Linked DNA regions of Butyrivibrio fibrisolvens. The main gene of each other region encodes a partner of the protein of the gene in region 3 in a complex. Links are inferred from orthologs where the notes say so. Each region holds a gene or a part of one and is shown on either strand. Other genes may lie near its edges. The genes, in order: I7804_RS15570, pfkA and rny.

Region 1 (3,068 bases), 1.4 Mb from region 3 along the record:
CGACTTGTATAAAGGAGAAAAGAAATGATTTCAAAGGAAAAGAAAACAGAGATTATCAACAAGTACGCTGTAAAGCCTGGTGATACAGGATCACCGGAAGTACAGGTAGCAGTTCTCACAGAGAGAATCGCTGAGCTCAATGCTCACCTTGACAAGAACCCTAAGGATCACCACTCAAGACGTGGTCTTCTTAAGATGGTTGGTCAGAGACGTAATCTTCTTGGATACCTTAAGGCAAAGGATATTGAGAGATATCGTAAGCTGATCCAGGAACTTGGTCTTAGAAAGTAATTCTGTTCACAAGGGCGGGGAGACTGTATCTTCAGTTGTCCCTGCCTTTTTGCTTATATCAGAAATTTTGAATAAGCCGTAAATATAGTAGAAGAAAAGAGAAGAAGAGTACTGCACACGCGCCTCTGAAAAACGGGGATTGCGGATGAGCAGCACAAGAAGGAGAAAAAATGGTAAAAACTTACACAATGGATCTTGCCGGACGTACTCTCAAGGTTGAGATAGGCAAGGTTGGTAAACAGGCAAACGGATGCGCTTTCGTTCAGTATGGCGATACAACACTTCTTTGCACAGCAACAGAAGCTAAGGCACCTCGTGACGGTGTTGATTTCTTCCCACTTAACATCGAGTACAGTGAGAAGTTCTATTCAATCGGTAAATTCCCGGGCGGATTTAATAAAAGAGAGGCTAAGCCATCAGAGAACGCGATCCTTACAGACCGTATGATCGACCGTCCTATGAGACCTCTTTTCCCTAAGGATATGAGAAATGACGTAACTGTTGAGAACATGGTTATGGCAGTTGATCCTGCATGCAGGCCTGAGCTTGTTGCAATGATCGGATCATCCATTGCTGTAGCTATTTCTGATATTCCATGGGATGGTCCTTGTGCATCTACACAGATCGGTCTTGTTGACGGACAGATGATCATCAATCCTTCACAGGAACAGTGGGACAACGGAGATATGAAGCTTACAGTTGCTTCTACTGCTGAGAAGGTTATCATGATCGAAGCCGGAGCTAAGGAAGTTCCTGAGCAGGATATGATCAGATACATCTATGAAGCAGATGCTGTCAACAAGCAGGTTGTTAATTTCATCAACTCTATCGTTGCTGAGATAGGTAAAGAGAAGCAGCCTTATGTTTCTGCAGCAGTTCCTCAGGAGATCTTTGATGCGATCAAGACTATCGTAACTCCTGAAGAGATGGAGAATCTTGTATTTACTGACGACAAGATGGTCAGAGACAAGAACATGGATGATGTAACAGAGAAGATCCTTGCAGATCCTCGTTTTGCTGAGAATGAAGAATGGGCAGCTTTCGTAGGCGATGCTGTATATCAGTATGAGAAGAAGACTGTTCGTAAGATGATCCTCAAAGATCACAAGAGACCTGATGGACGTGAGATCACACAGATCAGACCTCTTTCAGCTGAGATCGATCTTATACCTAGAGTACATGGCTCTGCTATGTTCACTCGTGGACAGACTCAGATCTGTGACGTAGTAACACTCGCTCCCCTTTCAGAGGCTCAGAGAGTAGAAGGCCTTGATCCTTTCGTTACAGAGAAGAGATATATACACCAGTACAATTTCCCCGCTTACTCTGTAGGTGAGACTAAGGTTTCAAGAGGACCGGGACGTCGTGAGATCGGACATGGAGCTCTTGCTGAGCGTGCTCTTCTTCCAGTACTTCCTTCAGTAGAAGAGTTCCCTTATGCAATCCGTGCCGTATCAGAGACATTTGAGTCCAATGGATCTACATCCATGGCTTCAACATGTGCAAGCTGTATGGCTCTTATGGCTGCAGGTGTTCCTATTAAGGCTCCTGTTGCAGGTATCAGCTGTGGTCTTGTTACAGGCGATACAGATGATGATTTTGTACTTCTTACAGATATCCAGGGTCTCGAAGACTTCTTCGGCGATATGGACTTCAAGGTAACAGGTACACACAAGGGTATCACAGCTATCCAGATGGATATCAAGATCCATGGTCTTACACGTGCCATCGTTGAGGGCGCTATCGGAAGATGTAAGGACGCTCGTGAGTTCATCATGAACGGAGTAATGCACGATGCTATCGCTGAGCCTCGTAAGGAAGTATCCAAGTACGCTCCTAAGATCATCTCTATGGAAGTACCTGTTGATAAGATCGGTGATGTAGTTGGTCAGCGCGGTAAGACTATCAACGAGATCATCGCTCGTACAGGTGTTAAGATCGATATCACAGATGATGGTAAGGTTTCTATCTGCGGCGAAGATCAGGCAAAGCTTGATGAAGCTAAAGAGATGATCAGAATCATCATCACAGATTTCGAGAAAGGTCAGATCTTCAAGGGCAAAGTTGTAAGTATCAAGGAATTTGGTGCATTCATCGAGTTCGCTCCCGGAAAAGAAGGAATGGTACACATTTCTAAGATTTCTAAAGAAAGACTTGATCATGTAGAAGACATCCTTACACTTGGCGACGAAGTAACTGTTGTATGCCTTGGCAAGGATCGTATGGGCAGAATCAGCTTCTCTATGAAGGATGTAGCTCAGAACTGACATTAAAAATAAGAGATTGCCTGATAAGCTTTAGAGCTTTGAAGACAGTCTCTTTATGTTGTGTAAATTGGCCGGTGTGGAAAAAAACATACCGGCTTTTATTAGGCCCCGGCACAAAAGGGCTTAATTAGAGTTTTGAAAGATATGTGTAGATAAGCTACCGGATGATCAGTATCATCTATGTAGACTAGGATTAATAGAGGTTTATTTAACAATGAGTGATAAGAAGACAGCAGCAGAAATAGCAAAGCGCAGAACCTTTGCCATTATATCCCATCCTGATGCAGGTAAGACAACACTTACTGAGAAGTTCCTTCTCTATGGTGGAGTTATCAATCAGGCAGGTTCTGTTAAAGGTAAGGCAACTGCCAAGCATGCAGTTTCTGACTGGATGGAAATAGAAAAACAAAGAGGTATCTCAGTTACCTCATCAGCACTTCAGTTTAATTTTGAAGATCATTGTATCAATATTCTTGATACACCAGGACACCAGGATTTCTCTGAGGATAC
Region 2 (3,112 bases), 1.7 Mb from region 3 along the record:
TAGTGCTGCAGATGTTGCCGCATTCATGGACTCCACCTGACCCAGCATAGGTATCAGCAGATACTCATCTGCCGCATCTGCAATCTCTTTACTAAGGCCATTACCTTCATTACCTATAAGAAATGCTGTTCCTTTTGTAAAGTCAAGCTCGTCGTAGTTTTTAGTGCCCTTAAGATGAGCAGCATAGCTTACGATGCCTTTATCTTTCAACATATTTATAGTTCCAAGAAGATCGTCTGTATACCTGAAAGGTTGACGGAATATAGCTCCCATCGTGGATCTTACAACTTTAGAGTTGTATACATCAGCGCAGTCGCTGCTCATATAGATACCGGTAACGCCGGCTCCTTCAGCACTTCTAAAGATCGTGCCAAGGTTTCCAGGATCCTGAATGCCTTCAAGAATCAGAATCATAGGTGCCTGCCCTGTACTTGATCCATCTCTGTTTTTGGCTGAAACGAAGAGGTCCTTATCTTCATATTCAAGCTGCTTGACAAGAGAAAGAATCCCCTGCGGTGCCTTGGTATCAGACATCTTCTTGAACACCTGATCCGTCACCACTTCATATCCATTAGGAAGACTCATCAAATATTCTTTATCACTTCCCGATGCCTTATCCAAAAAAGATTCGGACACATATGTCTCAAGAATAAGCTCCGCCGGTATCTCCACCTGCATCCTTATTCCTTCAACAATAAAAACTTTATCCTCTCTCCGAAGACGATTCTTGGCATTATATGCTACTATTCTTTTTACTTTTTCATTAGATGGACTGCTTATCATATGACTCCGTTTTCATGGATACAGTTTATTTCAAAATACTATTTTATTAATATAATATCTTATTATCTCAAACTGCGCACACATATTATGCTGCTTACGTGTTGAAGATTCCTGAGGGCTGGCAGTTTATAAATGATTTTTGTGTCTTAAAAAGAATTTCCAACTTCAAGAGCTTGATAGATGAAATAATATATTCCGCAAGGGATCCACATGTCTGAGCGAAGCGAGTTTGGATCCCGGAATATATTATTTCAGATATCATGCCTTGAAGTTGAAATCCTTTTTGACACAATAATCATTTATAAACTGCCAGCCCTCAGGAATCCCCCCGATAACCCCATATTTACAAAAGACACCGGATTGCTCCGGTGTCCTGAAGTTTTAAACATAAATATTAGAGGATTCTTGCTATCTGATACATGTACTCGTCGATTGACTTCTCCATGTTAAGAGCTTCCTCGATATCGAAATCCTGGAACTTACCATCACGATATCCGACAACTCTATTGGTCTTGCCCTGAGTCATGATATCTGCTGCGTATGCACCCATCATAGAAGCGTATACACGGTCCTTACATGTAGGTGAACCACCACGCTGCATGTAACCAAGGATAGTAGCTCTTGTCTCAATACCTGTAGCTGCCTCGATACGACGAGCCATAGATGTTGAATGTCCGATACCCTCAGCATTGATGATGATGTGGTGAGTCTTACCTCTCTTACGGTTGTCGATGATGTTGTCGATAACCTTCTGCTCGTTGAAGTCATATTTCTCAGGAATGAGAATATCATCACCGCCGTTAGCGATAGAACACCAAAGTGCGATATAACCTGCGTGACGACCCATAACCTCGATGATAGAGCATCTCTCATGTGAAGATGATGTATCACGAACCTTATCGATAGCCTGCATAGCTGTGTTGATAGCTGTATCGAAACCGATAGTATAATCTGTACAGGAGATATCCAGGTCGATAGTACCCGGTATACCGATTGTATTGATGCCGTGCTGTGAAAGCTTCTGAGCACCTCTGTAAGATCCGTCACCGCCTATTACGATGACACCGTCGATACCATACTGGTGGCAGATCTCAACTGCCTTCTGCTGACCTTCCTCGGTCTTAAACTCCATACATCTGGCAGTTCCGAGGACTGTACCACCTCTCTGGATGATATCTGAAACAGAATGACGGTCCATATCTATGAACTCTTCATTAAGAAGTCCCTGATAACCTTTTTTGATTCCAACCACCTGAAGTCCGTTTGCGATTGATTTACGTACTACTGCTCTTATGGCAGCATTCATACCCGGAGCATCACCACCGCTGGTAAGTACGCCAATCTTCTTAATCTCTTTTGCCATAATCCATGCTTCCTTTCAATACTTCCTAGCCAATTTCTTTTAGAAGTTTGACAAAAAAATATCAATATAAATTCCAAAAAATACTTCTTTATAAGTTTATCGCAACAAGGTTCTTCTTGCAATGAAAAACTCAAAAATATGTTATGATTATAACATTAGGTCTACAAGTAGCTAATGGGAGATTTATATGGCATTTACACATCTGCACGTCCACACAGAATATTCCCTTCTGGACGGAGCCAACAAGATAACTGAATATGTAAAAAGATTAAAAGAGCTAGGCATGAGCGCCGGTGCCATCACAGACCACGGCGTCATGTACGGCGTTATAGATTTCTATAAAGAAGCAAGAGCAAACGGCATAAAGCCGATCATAGGATGCGAGGTATATGTAGCTCCGGGATCACGTTTTGATAAGGATACTTCAAGCGAAGACAGATACTTCCACCTGATACTTCTGGCAGAGAATAATAAAGGCTATGAGAACCTGTCACATATCGTAAGCAGAGGCTTTACAGAAGGATATTATTATAAGCCCCGTGTTGATATAGAGCTTCTAAAGCAGTACCACGAAGGCATCATATGCCTGTCCGCCTGCCTTGCAGGTGCTATCCCCAGGGCCATCACATCAGGCAACTATGAAAAGGCTGTGGAAATTGCCAAAGAGTATGACGATATCTTCGGTCACGGCAACTTCTTCCTTGAAATGCAGGATCACGGAATCCCGGAGCAGGCAGATGTCAACAATGCTCTACTTCGTATGTCAAGGCAGCTGGACATCCCACTTGTTGCAACCAACGACTGCCACTATACAAGATCTGAAGACGCTGCTGCTCAGGACGTACTTTTGTGCATACAGACGCAGCGCAAGGTATCTGACGAAGACCGTATGAGGATGAGCGGCAAGCCTGACTACTATGTTAAGAGCGAAGACGAGATGAGAGCCCTCTTCCCATACGCTCAGGA
Region 3 (3,051 bases):
CTTATATACAAAGCCATTCTCTTCCCACAAAATCTTTTTGGTCTCAAAGGGAAGCTTTGAATACGCATCCTCTCTTCCACCCTGAAGTTTACAAGGGTTAATGCGAAGAGCCTTACTTCTTACACACTCAAAAGAGACCAGAAACGCATCGCATTCCTGGCCAAGCATAAATTTCATTCTGTTTGTGAACTTACTTGGGAGCATTTATTTCCTTCCGCAATAAGCCGTTATTGCGCTTATTTACTATTCTCCTTAAGGTACTTCTTAATGCCGGCAAAAGTGCTGACACTAATAATATGTTCAATCCTGCAAGCATCTGTCTCTGCCGTCTGCTCATCAACTCCGGCTGTAAGCATCAGAAACTTTGTAAGATTGGTATGTCTGTCATATACGCTCTTGGCCTTTTCAAGTCCAAGCTTCGTAAGTACAAGCTCGCCATCCTCTTCCACAGTAATATATCCATCTTCTTTCAAAATACCGACAGCTCTGGATACACTGGGTCTGGAAAAGTTAAGCTCATTGGCAACATCTACAGAACGCACACTACCATTTCTCTTCCTGAGAATATAAATGGTTTCAAGATAATCTTCACCTGATTCGTGCATAGGGTAAAGCCTCCTGTCTTTTAAAATAAGTGAATTAATCAACAAAAATATGTTAGCATATACTAACGAACTTCACAAGAGCATAGCAGTTTTCTAATTGTAAAACATTTATAAACACAGTGCAATAAAAATAAAAGAAAAAACAAAATTTATACCATTCTTCCAACCATTTTATCAAGCTCATAAAGTATCCTTTTTATTGATTAATTCAAAAAGAGCCGAAGTAACTTCGACTCTTTTATAGTTTTCAATATTTGGTTTTAATGCAACTTCGCAAGTATTATTTTGCGAAATCTGTTGCTCTGCTCTCGCGGATGACATTAACTTTGATCTGTCCGGGATATTCCATCTCAGCTTCAATCTTCTGAGATATATCATGTGCCAGAATAACCATATCGGCATCTGTAACCTGATCCGGAACAACCATAACACGAACTTCACGTCCGGCCTGAATAGCATAAGAGCTTTCAACGCCCTTGAAGCTGTTAGTGATATCTTCAAGCTGTTTAAGTCTTGTTGTATATGTCTCCAGCGTCTCTCTTCTTGCACCTGGACGAGCTGCTGATATAGCATCTGCTGCCTGTACCAGAACTGCGATCAGAGACTGAGGTTCAACATCACCATGATGTGCCTCTACAGCATTGGTGATCAGAGCTGACTCCTTGTACTTGCGACAGATATCTGCACCCAGCTGTACATGTGAACCTTCCATCTCATGGTCAACGGCTTTACCGATATCATGAAGAAGTCCGGCTCTCTTAGCGATACGGATGTCAAGACCAAGCTCGCCTGCCATCAGTCCGCAAAGCTGAGATACTTCAATCGAGTGTTTAAGAACATTCTGGCCATAACTTGTACGGAATTTGAGTCTTCCGAGAAGCTTGATGATCTCAGGATGAAGTCCGTGAACTCCAGCTTCCATAGATGCTGCTTCACCTTCTTCTTTGATCTGAGTGGCAACTTCCTTCTTAGCCTTCTCAACCATCTCCTCAATTCTTGCAGGGTGGATACGACCGTCTACGATGAGCTTCTCAAGAGCAACTCTCGCAACTTCACGACGGATCGGATCAAAGCCGGATATAACTACAGCTTCCGGTGTATCATCTATGATAAGATCTACACCTGTCATTGTCTCGAGTGTACGTATGTTACGACCCTCACGTCCGATAATACGTCCTTTCATCTCGTCACTAGGAAGCTGAACAACTGAAATAGTAGATTCAGAGACATGATCTGCAGCGCATCTTTGGATAGCTCCTATCACAATCTCCTTAGCCCTCTTATCAGCTTCTTCCTTAGCCTCGGCTTCGATGTTCTTGATCATGACTGCCGATTCATGCTTGACATCATCTTCAACGATCTTGAGCAAGTACTCTTTAGCCTGATCAGCTGTAAGTCCTGAGATCTTCTCAAGTTCCTTACGTCTCTCCTCATCAAGCTTCTGAATCTCCGCGGTCTTCTTGTTAAGATTTTCCTCACGGGCACTCAGGCTCTGCTCTCTTCTTTCAATCGCCTCAGATCTCTTCTCGACATTTTCCTCTTTCTGCTGTATACGTCTCTCAGAGCGCTGAATTTCGGCTCTGCGGTCACGAACTTCTTTTTCCAGGTCATTCTTAGTCTTCAGAGACTCTTCCTTTACCTCAAGGAGTTTTTCACGTTTCGTATCTTCTGCAGATTTGAGGGCATCGTCAATGATCTTTCTTGCTCTTTCTTCAGCACTGCCGATCTTGGCCGCATCATTTTTCTTATGACGGGCATTGTTAACATTAACGGTAATGATGACAGAAAGTGCAGCTACTACTACTGCTATAATTACAGCCATAGTAATACTCATTACAGGAGCACCTCCTTATTCAGTTTTCATTGTACAATATTTTGTATATCATGCCCAAAATCAGCATTTGTTTATACAATTTTACAACACTTTTAGTTTACCCCTGTAAAGGCTCTCTGTCAAGGCTACCATGATACTTCCAAGGCTATAAAAAGAGCTGTATTCTGGTTTTTACAAAATACAGCTCTTTTGCCTTTACTTATTTTGCGAAAGTCATTTATAAAAAGCCTTAATTATCGCTTTGAGATTCACCGGAGCTTTGCTGAGTTCCCATCTGTCCGCCGTTTCGAGAGCCCATTCCACCTCCCATGGGAGCACCCATGGATGATCCTGTAGAAGATGCATCCCCAGAGCATACTGAGTCAAGTGTTATCTCTTGTGTTTCTTCATTAACCGTAACAGTATAGGTCTCTCCAATGGTAAGCTGTTCACTACTGAATATCACTGCATTACCGCTCTTTGCAGCTGTGTATTCGTAGATCACAGCGCCTTCTGCATCTGTTATCGTTATAGTATCTCCTGATTCATAGCCGCTTTCGATAGTAACTATAAATGAATTCTGCTCAGAGTTATCTGAGAATGCTTCTATCATTCCAGTACTTCCAAGAGCTA

The links.
Region 1: rny (region 3) and I7804_RS15570 share a complex: the UniProt entries of both Bacillus subtilis proteins name them as parts of the possible RNA degradosome complex. The link is inferred for Butyrivibrio fibrisolvens from one-to-one orthologs.
Region 2: rny (region 3) and pfkA share a complex: the UniProt entries of both Bacillus subtilis proteins name them as parts of the possible RNA degradosome complex. The link is inferred for Butyrivibrio fibrisolvens from one-to-one orthologs.

What each region holds. Positions count from the first base shown.
Region 1 is NZ_CP065800.1:3,718,711-3,721,778, reverse strand. Bases 104-3,009 are described here. They hold I7804_RS15570 (polyribonucleotide nucleotidyltransferase), read left to right. Parts: upstream 104-461; coding sequence 462-2,558; downstream 2,559-3,009. Other genes in these bases: I7804_RS15565 (peptide chain release factor 3), read left to right, coding at 2,773-3,009; rpsO (30S ribosomal protein S15), read left to right, coding at 104-291. In the rest of the region: more of rpsO, read left to right, coding at 25-103; more of I7804_RS15565, read left to right, coding at 3,010-3,068. UniProt on the Bacillus subtilis protein: Involved in mRNA degradation. Catalyzes the phosphorolysis of single-stranded polyribonucleotides processively in the 3'- to 5'-direction. Necessary for competence development in Bacillus subtilis.
Region 2 is NZ_CP065800.1:559,009-562,120, forward strand. What follows is about bases 163-3,112. They hold pfkA (6-phosphofructokinase), read right to left. Parts: upstream 2,147-3,112; coding sequence 1,178-2,146; downstream 163-1,177. Other genes in these bases: I7804_RS02290 (TrmH family RNA methyltransferase), read right to left, coding at 163-783; I7804_RS02300 (DNA polymerase III subunit alpha), read left to right, coding at 2,334-3,112. Outside these bases: more of I7804_RS02290, read right to left, coding at 1-162. UniProt on the Bacillus subtilis protein: Catalyzes the phosphorylation of D-fructose 6-phosphate to fructose 1,6-bisphosphate by ATP, the first committing step of glycolysis.
Region 3 is NZ_CP065800.1:2,306,947-2,309,997, reverse strand. What follows is about bases 163-3,051. They hold rny (ribonuclease Y), read right to left. Parts: upstream 2,440-3,051; coding sequence 886-2,439; downstream 163-885. Other genes in these bases: I7804_RS09495 (carbohydrate-binding domain-containing protein), read right to left, coding at 2,669-3,051; I7804_RS09505 (metal-dependent transcriptional regulator), read right to left, coding at 237-605; I7804_RS09510 (RsmB/NOP family class I SAM-dependent RNA methyltransferase), read right to left, coding at 163-204. Also shown: more of I7804_RS09510, read right to left, coding at 1-162. UniProt on the Bacillus subtilis protein: Endoribonuclease that initiates mRNA decay. Initiates the decay of all SAM-dependent riboswitches, such as yitJ riboswitch. Involved in processing of the gapA operon mRNA, it cleaves between cggR and gapA.